DNA from 2 places in the Bacillus salitolerans genome. Region 1 is predicted to be linked to the other one. Evidence: a T-box and tRNA genes for the amino acid it is inferred to sense, from the RefSeq annotation. Region 1 holds a T-box; the other holds one or more tRNA genes.
The links. The T-box of region 1 lies ahead of ACFSCX_RS11550 (glutamine--tRNA ligase/YqeY domain fusion protein). A T-box ahead of a tRNA ligase gene usually reads a tRNA of that ligase, here a tRNA-Gln.

Region 1 (8,478 bases):
CAATCTATTTAGTGTGTGGTTTTTTGTTTCCCATTTCCTATTTACCAAACTGGGTCCAAGGTATTTCATACATCTTGCCACCTACATGGGCAATCCAATTATTACGAGACGTGACGACTGAATCGCTATCATTGCAGTCTGTAACGATCTCTTTTACTGCCATTATTTTGCTTACATTGTTGTACATTTTCATTGGGATTTTTTGCTACCAATTAATGGATAAAAAAGCCAGAACTAGTGGGAAATTGGGGGTTTATTAACGAATGGAAGCCGTTCAACGTTTTATACGTCATAGTTTTCTATCCTATAAAGCATTATTTGGCTGGCTTGATCCGAAGGTATATTTTTTAGTGATGGTGTTGAATCCTATCTGTCAGCTACTTTTCTTCTCCACTTTAGTCAACTATGTGTACAAGGGAGAAAATTTATTGGGCTATGTTGCAGCAAATGCTTTACTTCTTTGTGTTTTAAATGCAGTATTTGGAATTATGTCAGTCATAACTTCGGATAGAAGGATGGGAACCCTTCACCTTGTAATGAGCACACCAACCAATAAAGTGAGTTTATTTCTGTCAAGATCTGTTGCCCATGTCATTAATGGGCTTGTAACGGCAGCTATTGGACTATTGTTTGGACTCCTTCTCTTTCAGCTAACGATCTCATTTGAAGCAAGTCTCTTATTGTTGTTGATTTGGGTGTGTTCTATCTTTTCAGCATGCGGGCTTGGTCTTATAGTTGGAAGCTTCTGTCTCTGGTCACCTTCCATGCACCTTTGGTCCAATTTACTGGCAAGCCTGTTACTACTAGTGAGTGGCGCTAACTACCCATTATCGAGTATGCCAGATTGGCTGCAGCTTCTAGGTCAGTTTACACCTTTAACGAGAGGGGTACAGCTTACGAAGGACATCTTAAACGAAGGGCACTATTCGAATGTTTTACCTCTTTTAGGTGAAGAGTTGCTATTAGGTTGTGTATTTTTTGCCATTAGCATTTCTCTACTTAAAATTGCGGAATATCAGTCACGTTCAAAAGGAACAATGGAACTTGATTAAAACCTGAAGATAAAGATAGAAATGAGAATATTTTAGAAACTATAACTAGTTCCATCAATTCAAGGAATATAAATTATTTTAGAATTTTAATTCCTCTTCCATTTACCGTATTCGTAACTGATCCTAAATCATTACTATTACTATCTACACATTTGCACAGTTCAAATGGTGAAATAGTAGGGACTGTCCAAAAAGTCAATTAACTGACCTTGGGTAGTCCCTCTTATTTCTAGTCCAACCTACCATATTTTCACAGGGCTATTTTAACTGTAGCATTCAATAATTTCAAGAGATTCAACAGTAGCTGATCGTATTGCTTATTCAATAGGTGATGAAGATTTCCTAATCAGCTCCATATTTTTAATAACATGCTCCACATTTTTCATACCAACCATTACTGAGTGAATGAAGGGGTCATGTAATATTGACAACAGGATCTTATATGGATTTTCACCTTCATGAATTAATTTACCTAAATTAAATGGAGCACTTGTCACAACCGTTAAACCCAATTTTTGGGCAGCTTCTAAAACAGAATATGATTCTCTATTAACCTCTTGATTCTTACGTGTTTTTGCTTCATCCATATACGAATTATATGGGCATTGAATAAACTTAAAATGATGATCATCACCAATCGCTTCTTTTAAGACATTGACCACTTTCTCTAGTGAAATATATCCTGCTTCACTAGGATTGCACAACAGCCCACTCCATGTTGCAAGCCCGTAGTATTGAATATTCCCTTTACTTACTTGTTCTTCAAAAGATATAAATAACATTTTTAATTTTTCATAAAAAACTTCAGGTCCTACTACCTTCAGAGATATCTCTGGATTGTGAATGTAGTAGATGTCTATAGTATCAAGCCCAAGGTGCATTTTACTTTTTTCAATTGCAAACTCATAATAGGAAGGGACTAAAACGTGGCGATGGTGTTCGACAATGTTTAAATCAGATTGTTTTATGATTCCCCCCTCCAGTAGGATTTTTTGTAAATATTCAGTAGGTATTAGCTTTGCATCAATATCTCCTGGTATTAGACCAGCTTTAGAAGAAATCACAATCTCACTTCGTTTTATTAGCTTTTTTTCATTTATGAGACGTGATAATACGACCCCTAAATCACGTTCTGACCTCATTCCCCGATAGTTAATTGCTGTGTCAATATAGTTTATTCCGTTTTTTAATCCATACTCAATGGAGGTTTGATAAAGCCTTGAATCAGTCTCATCCATATTACCAAGGTGAGTTCCAATTGCAATTGGTGAGAAAGAAAACCACTCCGTTTCACTGTTAACAATTCTATTCCTATCTAAGTAATTGACAGTATCCTTATATGTGGCATAACCGCTTATCATATTTCCCTCTCCTTTACACCTTTAAATGTCTAAAACTAATACTAATGCTTTTAGAATAAAATAAAAGACTGAAAATAATTGGATGGAAATGGTATAATGTACTTAAGGAATAAAATGGGCAGTTCCTGAAATAATTCAGTGCTGCCCATTCTTTATTTTAATTAACTTTTTAAGCTCTTAAAATATAGCGTATAAGCTTGTTGTAGAAGGCACCAGTAGTTAAAGAAGGGAATGACAATTCTAATCCGTATTCATCAATCTTCAATATACTATCTCAATCTTTGCTGCTCCTCCTTGAGGAGGATTTGACTCTAACAGTTCTCCATTAATCCAGACCTTTATTTTCCCGATTTTCAACTCATGAAAATCATTTGTTTCATTCACCGAAATCCATACCTGGTCCGTACTATGATCTATATCAAGTCTCTATCTACATCAATGGATAAAAGAACTCTAGGTTTAGTTATTTGAACAGGAAACTACTATTGAAACTAGAACTAAGGAAAAAAGTAAAGAGAAAAGTAGCCTTATAATTAAAATTACAATCTTTCCTCCTTAATTACAAAATATTTACCTTTTTTCCCGTTCATAATAAAAGCAGCTTTGCAAAAGCTTCCACGTTTATTCAAATCAAATGACTGAATTATTAAGGAACAGTAACAAAAATCCTCTTACTTACTTATTTGAAATTATTAAGCTCAAAACGTCCAATTTCTTCATCTTCTACATAAATTACTAATGATGCTTCACGTGCATGTTCTACTAATTTATCTAATTGCTCATCTGATGGTACAAGTCTTATTTCGGGATTTTCCTCTAATGCACCTAAATCATAATCAATATGATATTCTCCTTCTTGATTTGGTTCAAGAACCGGGATACTTACTTTACCCATGCCCAATTTTGCTTCCTTTCTTTCTTCTTCATTATAGATATTAAACCCCATAACATCTTTTGAAATTTCTATTAGTTTCTCGTTGGGTTCAATGAACACTTTTAGTCCATCTTCGTACTCATATGTTTCTTCATTCAGGTTTTCTTTTCCACCCAGAGTTTCTTCACCTATGTTTTTTAACACAAAATAATAACTTAATGTAAGAGGCTGTATATATTCCCCTTCCTTTTCTCCAGAAGTAATACGCATTCCGCCTGACCGATCATCATTAATATTGACAGATAAACTTTTCATTTCTAAAGATTGTTTAGCCGAACATCCTGATAAAATGATTAAAACTATAAAAATAACTGAAATTAACCTCATACATTCAACCTCCTTAAAGAACATCCATTTTCGTCTATATTTCACCATAATACCCATGTAATCTTTACTTCAAACTGTAAATGGCATTCTCCTTCAAGAAAAATGGCAATCATTCCCAAAACATTGAGTGTATTGTGTTAATGTATTGGTTCAATCGTTTCTAGACGCCCTTTGTTTGGAAACTTTCTATTCCAACAATATAGCCAAATCCATATTATACTTAGCACTTCACCTTCTTAAAGCAGAACAATTACCTACTTAATTCTCCTTATGATACGTATTAAGTAGTAAAGAATTATCCAAGGTAAAATGTATTGAGTAATCCATTGAAATATAACGATCATCCCTAACCAGCCAGTAAAATTAAAAAATGGAACATATTCAATCAGAATATAAGAGGATAAGACGAGCAACAGAATAATGAAGAAAAAGGTAATATAATTTTTCATAACTCTCCCCTTGAAGCGTTTACGATAAGTATATCACTTTTAGGAAATATTTAGGTTTAAAAACCCAATAAAGGCTCCGTTAATAAAATTAGTGACAGCTATAGTTGGAAATTTAGAGCCGATTTTTTGATTAGTGTTTAAAAATTTTTTTTAGGAAGTAAAGAGTTAAATCATCATTATTTGCAAATTGAGCATATTGTTCTAACTGTTGTCCCTTATATTAGACACCTGTACCATCCGTACTTATTATGTTACAGAAGTAATAAAATGATGGATGTGGGAGAGACAAATGCAAAAAAAACTATTACTGCCTCTCATTACTTTCTTGTTGAATATAATACCCTTCAAACCATTCTGATGGTTTATGCCACTTCTATGTTGCAAATCCATTAACATAGTCTACAATATCGCTTATAAGCATTGAATTCAAAGTAAATAGGGTCATGAAAAAAGTAAAACGATCCGAATTCATGCTCAGTAAAATGATAAACCAAGAAAATCAATATATATTTAAGCAGCTGAAAAAGCAACGAGTCTTGAAGACCTCGTTGCTTCTTACCACTCACTCTTTAAGGACAATTTTTGCACATTATAATAGAGTCATAATTATACAAAGCTATCCCTTCCTACTTTTAGCTTTGTTTTCCTTTCCAGGAATCCTTCAGTGAGACAATTCTATTGAAAATAAACTTTTTGTCTGTTGAGTATTTATCTAAACAAAAATAACCGTGTCGGAAAAATTGGTACCTATCCTCATTGTTCATATTTACAATACAAGATTCTATTTTGCAATTCTCTAGAACGATCATGGATCTTGGATTAACCTTTTCATTCCAAGTTTTTTGCGTATCCTTCACAATCTCTTCATTATGAAATAATTTATCGAATATATTTACATTAACTGAAACACAATCTTCAGCTGAAACCCAATGAATAGTTCCCTTTACTTTTCTAGCTGTAAAACCTGTTCCGCTTTTAGTGATCGGATCATACGTACATAGAAGTTCAATAACCTCTCCTGTACCCTCATCCTTTATTACCTCATTACACTTAATAATGTAGGCACCTTTTAATCTAACTTCCGAATGTAGAGACAGTCTTTTATACCCTTTAGTTGGAACTTCCATAAAGTCTTCCTTTTCAATATAAATAACTTTAGAAAAAGGCACCTCCCTGTTTCCTAGTTCAGGATTCTCTCTATTATTTTCAATCGATAAAAGGTCAGCCTTATTTTCATCATAATTTGTAATCGTTACTTTCAAGGGATTTAAAACAGCCATTATACTTTTCACTTTTGTTTTTAGCTCATTTCGGAGTATGCTTTCAAGTATCGTAAAATCAACTGTGCTCTGATGTTTGACAAAACCAATTTCATTTACAAAAATTTTAATACTTTCAGGGGTAAAGCCTCTTCTTCTGAGACCTCTTAAAGTTGGTAATCTAGGATCATCCCATCCATCTACTAAATTTTCTGTAACCAACTCCCGCAAATACCGTTTACTTGTTACAACACCAGATATATCAATTCTTCCAAATTCTCTTTGTTTTGGTGGGTACTTTATTCCTAGCTCTGTTAATACCCATTCGTATAAAGGTCGATGATCTTTGAATTCTATCGAACATAATGAATGGGTAACCCCTTCCATGGCATCTTGTATTGGGTGTGCAAAATCGTACATCGGATATATACACCATTCCTTACCCGTTCGATAATGACTTGCGTGAATAATTCTATATAAGACAGGATCTCTTAAGTTAATATTTGGCGATTCCATATCAATTTTAGCTCTTAACACCTTCGAACCAGCCAGAAATTCACCCTTTTTCATCTTTAAAAATAATTCAATGTTTTCCTCAACGGGTCTATTTCTAAATGGACTTTTTTTACCAGTCTCTGTCAAAGTCCCTCTGTATTCCGTCATTTCTTCAGGTGATAAATCACAAACAAATGCTTTACCCATTTTTATTAAACTCATTGCCGCATTAAATATTTCATTCGAATAATCGGATCCATAGAATATTTTAGCAGGCGAATATCCTAACCAATTCATATCTTCAATAATTGCATGGACATACTCACTTTCTTCCTTTAGAGGATTGGTATCATCAAAGCGGAGGTTAAATTCCCCCTTGAATTTTTGGGCGATCATATAATTCATATTGATTGCATAGGCACTTCCAATATGGAGATAACCGTTTGGCTCAGGGGGAAACCTTGTGCAAACTGTTCTTCTATAAGAACCATTCCTTACATCTTCCTCAACAATCCTTTCAATACTATTGAAAATCCCTATCTTCTCTTCGTTCATTTTTATCCCTCCATTAAACAATAATTTTGCTTTGTTTTTTGATTCAATAAAAAAAATCCCACCCCCAAGACTATTTCAGCCTTGGGGACGAGATTTTATATCGTGGTGCCACCCCAGTTTATTAATATGTCTCCATATTAACCTCTTCAGGTACGGTATTGAAAAATACTTATACCCTAGCTCTATAACAGGAGCTCCTGTCACATTATCGCTCTACATAATAGATTCCAATGTAAATGCTCAGAGTCTTGGTTCAATAAATAATTCTTACCCCCTTTTCAGCATCAGGGAGCTCTCTGTAAAGAATAAATTTATTTACTCTTCTCTTCATCGCGTTTTCATTATTATGATATAAATTACCCAATATAATATCAACGTCATTAGCATTTGTAAAGATATTTTTATGTAAATACTCCCAAGTGTAGAAAACACAACAACAATAACTTTCTCAACTAGATTCTTTTATTCAACCCCTATTCCCTCGATACTTGGTCATCATTAGTTATATTTTAACAATTCTTCAAAGTACTTTGAATATGCATCATCATCATTTTTTATTGAATATTTCTCTTTGATTTTTATAAGTACCTTTTTTCTTGATATATCCCTTCGGATACTCTCATATATAACCGAATCATCTTCTAGATCCTCTAACGCTTTTCCAATAGAATTTGCATACGCTTCATAGAGCATAAATAAAACAGCTTGTTGAATACTAAGGGTCTTTAATTCATCTAGGATTTCATCTTTCATAACTTCAATACCATAAATCGTTTCAGCATAGTTTATTTCCTTTTTATATTGCTCCATTGATTGGTGTGCTTTTAATAATAATTCTGGATCAGTTTCATTTTGATTTGGAGTGGAATTTATTTTAGATGCTACTATGTAAAGAATAAGCCACTCTTCTAATGGCTGCTCAATATTTTTCATTTTTTCAACTTTTGACCTTGACTCTTTAAATAGAGATTGTAAATCAAGACTAGTATCATCATCAATTTCCTTTGGTGAATGACTTTCTAAATTTGGTGTTGAAGTATTCTTAATCTCTGTTTGATGTAGAGTATTCTTATTATCATTCTTATCAGTAAATTGAATGATAAGTAAAAATGCTCCAGTAAGTATTAAGGTAATTATTATTTTCCGCATCATTCTACCTCCCATAAAATTCCTTTATAAGGATTCTATATTCCAATTGTAAATCCCTTTAAATGAAAGTCTCTAACCCTTAGTGGATTAGAGCACATTAGATTATTCTGGCACTTCTATAGAGCTTCACCCTAATATCTTTCTAATAATAATAGCTTTACTACGGATTATTGCTGGTTAATTGTTAGAAGTAAGAACAATAGATAAGCTAACGACTAAGGAGAATTTTATGTTTACAAAAATTAAAAATACCACAGCCATTTTTACTGTGGTGAATGTAGTTTAGTTTAGTAATTTAAGCATTTTTTCATATTCTTTACTATCTTTCTCAAGAATACTTCCTTGTCTCGATGTTATTGTTACAGCGCTCCCTTCCGTATTACGAAGGAAAATAAGATATTCTTTTCCTACTTCAACACTGTTTGGTAAAAGTAGAGAATGTACGTTTACTAAGTTCCCATTTTTATACGCCTTATTTACACGATATCCAACTATTGCTAATCCATTATTTACCGGTGTTACTTCTGTAACAGTGATGATAACAATATGATCAGCTTTATCTACCAGGTCTTTTTCATTTAACTTATCTACAGATTGTTTGTTGATTTTTTTCTTTTTATTATAGTTCGCTTGTATATATTTTTTCAACTCACCATAGTTATTGAACTTCTCTTCAACAAAAGGTGGTACATAGGTCTTTTTGAAAACATCGACTAATCTCGCTAATGTTCCATCTTCCTCAACTTTAATTACAAATTCTTCATTTAAAACAAAGAAATCTTGGTCGTACAGATTAGAACTGAAATCTTTTAAAAATAATAGGTACTCTTTATCCATTTCAAGAATATTTTTTTCAGCTGTGTACACTAATATTTCCTCTGGTGTACCACCTAGAAC
Region 2 (8,478 bases), on a different contig from region 1:
ATCCGCTCAGATGAAATCTATTTATCAATTATATGATCAAAAAAGCTTAAAGGTCATCCAAGAATTTACATTACCTATGATTAATACATTTTCTGATAGGTGGTGGGTACCTAATTTCGATTATCATTCAGGTTCAAAACAATTATACTTATTTAAACCAACTGCAATCGGATCTGAGCCAGAATCATTATCGTTTATACAATTCTCAACAGAAACAGGAGAAGGAACGCAATTACTGAAAAACACGGAGAATCGACCTATTAGTATTTCTCCTGATGGGGAACTTTGCCTTATAGGGTTTCAATTTGAGGAAATTCTTGATATAAAGAATAGGACTGTACATTTCTTCGTAAAACAATCATTTTAATTAGAGGTGAATAATTTATGGCTATTGTAGACGTTACAGTGATTCCAACAGGTACTGGTTCTCCAAGTGTAAGTCCTTATGTTGCAGAAATACAGAGCATTCTTAAAAAGTATGAAGAACAAGGATTAATTACTTTTCAATTAACACCTATGAGTACAATCATTGAAGGAAATCTTCCTGTATTATTTGAGGTCATTCAGGCAATTCATGAATCCCCTTTTAAGAAGGGAATTATGAGAGTAGCAACAAATATTAGAATTGATGACCGTCGTGATAAAAAAGTAACGATGAATGATAAATTAGACAGTGTAAGGCGTGAATTGGAGAAGTAAAAAAAGAATAAGAAGAACAAAAGGCTCAGGGCGCCCCGTTTAGCCTAAGGCAGAGCAAATGTTCTGTCATGAAAAAAAGGGTGGTTTACCCTTATATTCATGACAGGTTAGTTGACTATGGAAAAGTGATTTTTCTTTTTCTCTCGAGTAGGATGAAATGGCAAAGATCGTTGCCATTTCATCTTGGCTGGGCGCTAGAGCTGGATTTAGCCGTAACATTGTATAAACTAACCACCAGAAACTTATACTTTCTTAAAAATAAAAGCCATCAACTTTAGTTGATGGCTTTACATTTATAGGGGGATTATCATTTTCCCCCATAATAGCATTTGAAAAGTCCCTAAAAGTATTAAAAACACTTAGGGGCTAATAGTAGTCAATTAATGAGCAACTGGGAATCCATGATTGATTAAAGTCATGATTGTAAACCAACCAAATACTACAAGCGTTCCTGCTGCAAACAATAAACCAAGCATATTTTTTTCACGAAGGGAACGAACTGTTCCTGCAACTGCTAATAACGTAACTAATGCGAAAATAATGACTAAACCCATGAATAATACCCCCTTCTATTAATTTTTACATGAGAGGTTATTTTTTATCCTAAGTTTTAATACCTCTAGCATATGTAACATATATCCTACCTTATTTTAATCGTTTTAAACCATTTTGTCGAGGTTTAAAAAGGACACCGTTATATTGTAGGCTTCTGCAATTTTTTCTATTAGACCTTGATGATGAGCGTCTACTACATATAACTTACCCTGTTTTGCTAATAAATGTTCATCAAATTGTAACAAAGCCATTTTAATTTCTTGCTCATCCCCACTTAAAATGGAAAACGCTCGAACCATGTTCCTGATTACGTAATAGGATTGATTAGGAAACTTGAATCCATAATCATTTAAACTACCTGAACCCTCAAAATACTCTACGTTTTCAAGCTTTAATAAGTGATGAACACTGTCAATGATCTCATATTCCTCTAATTGATTTTGCAAGTAAGAGATGTCTTCGTAAGAATTAAACAAATAAATAGAAGAGAAGCTTCCTAAAAAGGAATGAGTAATTGGAAGAAAGGGCTCAATGATATCGGCATAGCTTGCGTCTAATAATTCAATTCCATATATACTTTTCATTTATTATCATTCCTCTATTTTTTAGGATAAGAATACGTTTTTATACTATCAAATTACGTGTTCTAAGTATTCTGCTCCAGCACTCTACCAAGATGAAAGTGCGTCAATCTTTGCAATTTCACCCTTCTCGTGGTCAAATGTTACTTGAAGAGTAAAAGGAAAAAGCACTCTTTACTCTTCAAGTAACATTTGCTTGTCGAGGTTAAACGGGGCGCGCTGAGCCTTTTGTTCCGTCATCCTATTTTTTAGTGTAAAATAATGACTAGTAGTTTGTAAATGGAGGGATTTCAAGTGAAGTGGAGAAGAATGCCATTAGGTCCGATTGGCACAAATGCTTACATAATTTCGAATCAACAAAAAGAGTGTTTAATCATTGATCCAGGAAGTGAACCAAGCAAAGTATTTGGGTATATTAAGGAAAACCAACTAAAGCCGATTGCCATATTACTAACACATGCTCATTATGATCATATAGGTGCTGTCGATGATGTTAGGGACATGTACGAAATTCCCGTTTATATTCACAAGAAAGAGCAAAGCTGGCTAATGGATCCTGCTCTAAACTTATCCATTAATCTTCCATTTGGAGAGCCTATTCGTTTAAAACCAGCTGAAGAAATTATATCTTCTGAAGGACTGATGTCGATAGGTAGTTTTACATTTGAAATATTCGAGACCCCAGGTCATTCACCAGGAAGTATTTCCATTTATTTTAAAGATGAAAACCTAGTTTTTTCCGGTGATGCATTATTTGAAGGGAGTATAGGAAGAACAGATTTACCAGGTGGAAATTACGATGTTCTCATGAAGAGTATTCATGATAAGCTACTTACCTTGCCGGAAGAAACACTTGTCCTATCCGGACACGGCGGCGAGACTACGATTCAACAAGAAATGGATTCAAATCCGTTTTTAAATGGTTTTTAATGATGGGTCGTATGAAACAACTGATTTTGCAGGCCATTGAAAATACAGAGAGTGGATGTATTTCCTATGCAGACTTCATGGAGTTGGCATTATATCACCCAAGCGCTGGGTATTACATGAAGGGTCAAACCAAAATAGGAAAGAGTGGAGATTTTTATACGAGTAGCTCAGTTTCCGATGTATTCGCTGAAATTATTGGAACGAAGCTCGTTCAGCTTATTCAAAAGGGTCTTGTTCCTCCAATCATCTTAGAAATTGGAGGGGGGAACGGTACGTTTGCAAAACAAGTGCTGCACACATGGAAAGAGTTATCTCCTGATACTTTTATAAAGGGGAAGTATATTTTGATAGAAGCAAGCCCATTTCATAAGGAATTAATTCAGGAGCAGCTACAAGAGTTTGATAATGTGGAACTTTTTAATCAAATAAAGGATGCAAAAGAATGTTTTCCTACGTTCAAAGGGATTATTTTTTCCAATGAATTCTTTGATGCTCTTCCAGTTCATGTCATAAAGAAACAAAATGGTGCTTTTCATGAAATCATGATAGGGAGAGTGGGTGCTGAACTTGTAGAAATGGTAACTCCGCTTTGTAATGATCAAATTTTATCCTTTGTTGAGAAATATGGAGTGGAACTAAAGGAGGGACAGAGATATGAGATCCCTCTTGTAATGGATTTCTTATTTCTCGAATTAAGTAGCTGGGTTGAAGAAGGTCTTGTCATTACAATTGATTATGGATATAGCGATCATGAATGGGGATTGCCGTTTCATAGTCAAGGAAGCCTACGTGGATATTACAAACATCAGATGATTGAAGATCCATTAAAGAATGTAGGAGAGATGGATCTAACAACACATATTCACTTTGACAAATTAATCAAAGCTGGTGAGTGGGCTGGATTTACAGATCAAAGGTTAGTAAGGCAGGATGAATTTCTTATTGAATCTGGTATTTTACATTATTTGCAAGACCATGTAAATAACGATCCTTTTTCTGAAGTAAGCAAAAAAAACCGAGCGATTCGCTCACTTATTATGCAAGGTGGAATAAGCTCATCATTTCGAGTGCTTCTTCAGACAAAAGGAATCAAAATTGAAGACTTTTTAACATAAATAAAAAACGACGAATCATATCCGTCGTTTTTTATTTTACGTATTAGTGGCCACCTACACCCGGAGTCATCATAAATGTTGTCCAGTAAGTAAAACCAACAAAGAAAACAGTTAAGTAAGCACCGAAAATATAAATATACATACGTTCTGATAGGTTTAAATAGCCTAAAAATACAAAAAATGCAGTTTGTCCTAAGAAAAGTAATGAGGCTGTATACATATCACCTAGATAGAACATGACGGTGAAGATACCAGTCCAAAAGCCCATTACACGGTACATACGATCCATATGTATCCCTCCTTTATACCCTTATCCATCACTTTACTATTATAATGGACGATTTTATCAATGTAAATATGTGATGGGGTAAGTTTGTGTCGTAATCTTGAAGATTTAATTTTTATGATTAACCTTAGTTTGGGCAAAAGAAAAAAATAGGCTATGTAATTAGAAACTATTGCATTAATACAAAACAATTTGGAAGATGCGAGACTCCTCCTTTTGGTTATGAACTGGGCTAGCTGGATTCGAACCAACGCATGACGGAGTCAAAGTCCGTTGCCTTACCACTTGGCTATAGCCCAATATAGGAGTTCCTTACTAGTATGGATAACTATAAGTGTAATATACTTATTTTCTGTATTAAGCAAACAGAGGTCGTACAAATTTTTTTTCTGTTATGTAAGAGGAATTCCCTCATAGGCGTTGAATTTATAAGATAAGAAAATATGAAAGAGGTGAACGTATTGAGCATGGTTGAACATCATGCGGAGGGATTAATTCATGATGCAGTAAAGAAAGGAGTGACAGATATCCATCTAATTCCTAAAAAAACGGAATGTCACATTAAGTACAGAATTGGATCACATCTCTTCACAAAGACGACTATTCCAAAAGACTTGGCGGTAAAGCTACTATCCCACTTTAAATTTTTGGCCTCCATGGATATTGGTGAAAAACGAAGGCCGCAATCTGGATCTCTCATGATATCCGTAAATCAAGTCATTATTAATCTTCGCTTATCCACCTTACCAACTCACCATGATGAGAGTCTAGTCATTCGGTTACTCCCACAAGATGAATCCTATCCTTTATCCGAACTATCCTTATTTCCTAACTCAACTAAAACTTTACTTTCCTTTATGACGCAAATCCATGGCTTGATTATTTTTACAGGACCAACAGGTTCAGGTAAGACAACCACACTATATTCTCTACTACACGCTTCGATTGAGAGGACCCATCGCAATGTCATTACACTAGAAGATCCGATTGAAAAATTTACAGAAAATCTCTTACAGGTACAAGTGAACGAAAAGGCTGGAATAACATATTCAACTGGCTTAAAAGCGATTTTACGACATGACCCTGACATTATCATGGTGGGGGAAATTAGGGATGAGGAAACAGCTAAAATTGCGATACGCGCTGCTTTAACTGGCCATTTAGTACTTTCAACCATGCATACAAAGGATACGAAGGGAGCGATATACCGGCTTCTAGAATTTAACGTTTCGCTCCAGGAGATAGAACAGACAGTTATTGCAGTGGCCGCACAACGTCTATTTGAAGTGAAATGTCCCTTCTGTAATGAACAGTGCAGTGCTTTGTGTAGAAAATGGAAAGGAAATAGGCGGGTAAGTGTATATGAGATATTATTTGGAACAAGTTTGAAAGGTGTTATCGATGAAGCGAAAGGGAAAGACGTCACATACTCTTATCCCACTCTCTTTCAATTAGTTAATAAAGGAATTGCATTAGGGTATTTATCAAGAAAGGATTTGGAAGGGTGGGAGCTTGAGAAAACGACTACGAGCTAAATGGAAACTCGAGGATCAAGCAAAATTATTGAAACAATTAAGCACATTATTAGAACGGGGATACCCACTATTAGAAGGGTTAATGTTCCTTACGCTTCATTTACCCCCTTTGAAGAGAAGACAAATAGATCAAGCAATCAAGGGAATGAGAGATGGGGCAACCTTTCATGAGGTACTTGTGAGATTAAGTTTTCACCGTGATATTTTAGGTTATTTATACTTTGCAGAAAACCACGGCAATATCAGTTTTGCCTTAAAAGAAGCAAGTGAGCTGTTAGAACATAAAGTTATTTACCAAAAGCAGCTTTTGAAAATAATGCAATACCCCATTATTCTTATCTGTATTACATTCTTCCTATTAACGATAAGTAATCTTTTTTTATTTCCTCAGTTCTTACGTATGTTTGAATCGATGAACATCCCTGAAACTCCTTTATTAGGTTTGATACTTGGAATTGTGAAATGGTTTCCCATTCTCACGATTTTCTCCGCCATCCTCCTAGGCATCCTATTCATTCTCTTTTGGCTACAATTCAAAAAAACACCTTTAACAAAACGAATTCAGTGGCTAAGTACACTCCCATTGTACGGTCCCATCATTAGCATGTTTTATTCCCAATATTTCGCAATTCAGCTAAGCCAGTTAATTAAAGGAGGTTTATCCATTTATGAATCGTTAACAGTTTTTGAAAAACAACAGCATTTTTTGTTATTTCAAATAGAAGCAAGTCAAATGAAAGCTGAGTTGACAAACGGTGAAGCTTTACCAGAAATAATTAGGAATCGAGTGTATTTTGAAGAGGAGCTTTCAAAATCAATTGAATTTGGAGTGAAAAATGGTGACCTATCGAGAGAATTATTTTTCTATTCAAAGCTATCTTTTCAAAAACTACAAAGCTTTTTACAGAGGAGAATGGCAGTTGTTCAGCCCCTTGTTTTTCTACTCATCGGTTCGTTTATTATGCTTTTGTATTTAGCAATCATGCAACCAATATTTAAGCTACTACAAGGATAGTAAGGAGTGATAAAAATATGAATCAAAAAGGCTTTACGTTAATTGAAATGATGATTGTGCTAATGGTGATATCTGTATTAATCATGATCACGATTCCTAATGTAACTAAGCATCAAGCAGTAATTGGGAAAAAAGGGTGTGATGCTTATATGAACATGGTCCAAGCGCAAGTGGAGGCATATAAAATGGATAACGAAAATACCATCCCCTCTATCCTCAAATTGGAAACTTCAGGTTATATCCCCAAAACTAATTGTCCAAATGGTGATGAACTATTAGTGGATGTTGATGGAACAGTGAGAGTTATTGAATAGTTTGAAACATAATCAATATGGGTTCACACTTCTTGAAATGCTTATCGTTTTGTCAATCGTATTCACTTTATCAACAGCCACCTACTTCAGCCTACAATCAACGTATGAAAAGCAGGTTATCCACCATTTTTTAAAGCAGTTCCAAGAGGATATATGGTTAGCTCAGGAATATGCGATAAGTCATTCTAGTTATGTTGATATCATGTTTTTACATTCGAACAATCTCTACCAACTTCGAGAAAAGGGATTTGGTAAATTAATCATGAGTAGAGCCTTTCATCCTCGTATTAAGATTCAACTACTAACAATGACCAATCCTATTACATTTACCCCAAACGGAAATATTAATCGAGCAGGCTCTCTGTATGTTATTTTCAATGATCAAAGATATAAAGTGATCTTTCTATTAGGAAGGGGGAGATTCTATATTGAGAAACTGTAAGGGAGTGAGTTTACTCGAATCGGTTGTAGCTAGTTTTCTCCTGTTTTCGGTTATTCTCCTTGTGATGCCTCAACTATATTTCATTGTTAGTCAAAGAGAAAATATAGAGGTACGAGCCTATTTAATAGAGAAGCTCAATGATGAATTATTCCGGTTTAGCTTAGGAAACCAACAATACTTTAATAAATCCTATCGATATAATGGTATTCGTTTTCAAATAGTGATTGACCAAACTAATATACTGACACAAGAATGGGAAGGGTGTGTTAGCTGGGAAAATGAACATAATAAATATCTTGAATGTGAAACGATTATACGATGAATAAGTGTGAACGAGGATTCACTTTACTTGAAATGCTATTGGTGTTAATTATATATTTGTCAATTGCATTTCTATTTCCGCTAATCATTCAAGTATTTGAAAAATGGACGAACGAGAAAACAATATTACATCCTTTTGAATGGGAGGTTGCCACTAGGCAATTGTCTATAGAAATTAGAGAGGCGAAGAAGATGGTGATATCAGATAACACAATTGAATTGATTACAACTTCAGGTAATAGCGTGACGTATAAAATGTATAACCAAGCTTTACTAAGACAGGTGAATAACAAAGGGCATGAAATTGTACTTCAGAATATCAGGAATTTTCAAGTAGTAGACGAAGAGTACAGTATTAGGATTGATGTTACGGATCTTTCTGATGAAACCTATCATGTATCAATATATCGGTGGCTGGATGTGATCAATCGTGAATGATAAAGAAAGAGGTTATATCTTGCCATTTGTTTTAATGATTTGTACTTTACTTTTCCTCCTCTTATCCAATCAACTTACTTTATATGTTACAGGGTTAAAATTCTATAAAGAAAAGGAAGAGATAATGAAAATAGAGAGGATGCTACAAAAGTCATTAGTAGAAATGAAAACAATCGTAAATGACACTCTTTCAATGTCAGCTGTTCTTTTTTACGAGGAGGGAACCGTTCAATATGAGATGTCAGAA

Region 2: it has a tRNA-Gln gene. The T-box ahead of ACFSCX_RS11550 (glutamine--tRNA ligase/YqeY domain fusion protein) is inferred to sense a tRNA for this amino acid. The anticodon was not compared.

What each region holds. Positions count from the first base shown of each region.
Region 1 covers NZ_JBHUEM010000018.1:11,013-19,490, forward strand. Annotated here, with positions in the region: gene ACFSCX_RS11525 (ABC transporter permease) at 1-260, shown strand, start outside; gene ACFSCX_RS11530 (ABC transporter permease) at 264-1,052, shown strand; gene ACFSCX_RS11535 (aldo/keto reductase) at 1,370-2,413, opposite strand; gene ACFSCX_RS11540 (DUF3221 domain-containing protein) at 2,675-2,830, opposite strand; gene ACFSCX_RS11545 (hypothetical protein) at 3,093-3,674, opposite strand; gene ACFSCX_RS11550 (glutamine--tRNA ligase/YqeY domain fusion protein) at 4,756-6,432, opposite strand; T-box leader at 6,513-6,772, opposite strand; gene ACFSCX_RS11555 (hypothetical protein) at 6,931-7,581, opposite strand; gene ACFSCX_RS11560 (hypothetical protein) at 7,864-8,478, opposite strand, start outside.
Region 2 covers NZ_JBHUEM010000009.1:11,231-19,708, reverse strand. Annotated here, with positions in the region: gene ACFSCX_RS08160 (YqgU-like beta propeller domain-containing protein) at 1-367, shown strand, start outside; gene ACFSCX_RS08155 (MTH1187 family thiamine-binding protein) at 385-699, shown strand; gene ACFSCX_RS08150 (DUF2759 domain-containing protein) at 1,080-1,253, opposite strand; gene ACFSCX_RS08145 (hypothetical protein) at 1,359-1,838, opposite strand; gene ACFSCX_RS08140 (MBL fold metallo-hydrolase) at 2,130-2,765, shown strand; gene ACFSCX_RS08135 (class I SAM-dependent methyltransferase) at 2,777-3,880, shown strand; gene ACFSCX_RS08130 (DUF2626 domain-containing protein) at 3,924-4,169, opposite strand; tRNA gene ACFSCX_RS08125 (tRNA-Gln) at 4,394-4,465, opposite strand; gene comGA (competence type IV pilus ATPase ComGA) at 4,628-5,701, shown strand; gene comGB (competence type IV pilus assembly protein ComGB) at 5,679-6,716, shown strand; gene comGC (competence type IV pilus major pilin ComGC) at 6,734-7,030, shown strand; gene comGD (competence type IV pilus minor pilin ComGD) at 7,032-7,472, shown strand; gene ACFSCX_RS08100 (hypothetical protein) at 7,459-7,794, shown strand; gene comGF (competence type IV pilus minor pilin ComGF) at 7,791-8,231, shown strand; gene comGG (competence type IV pilus minor pilin ComGG) at 8,224-8,478, shown strand, end outside.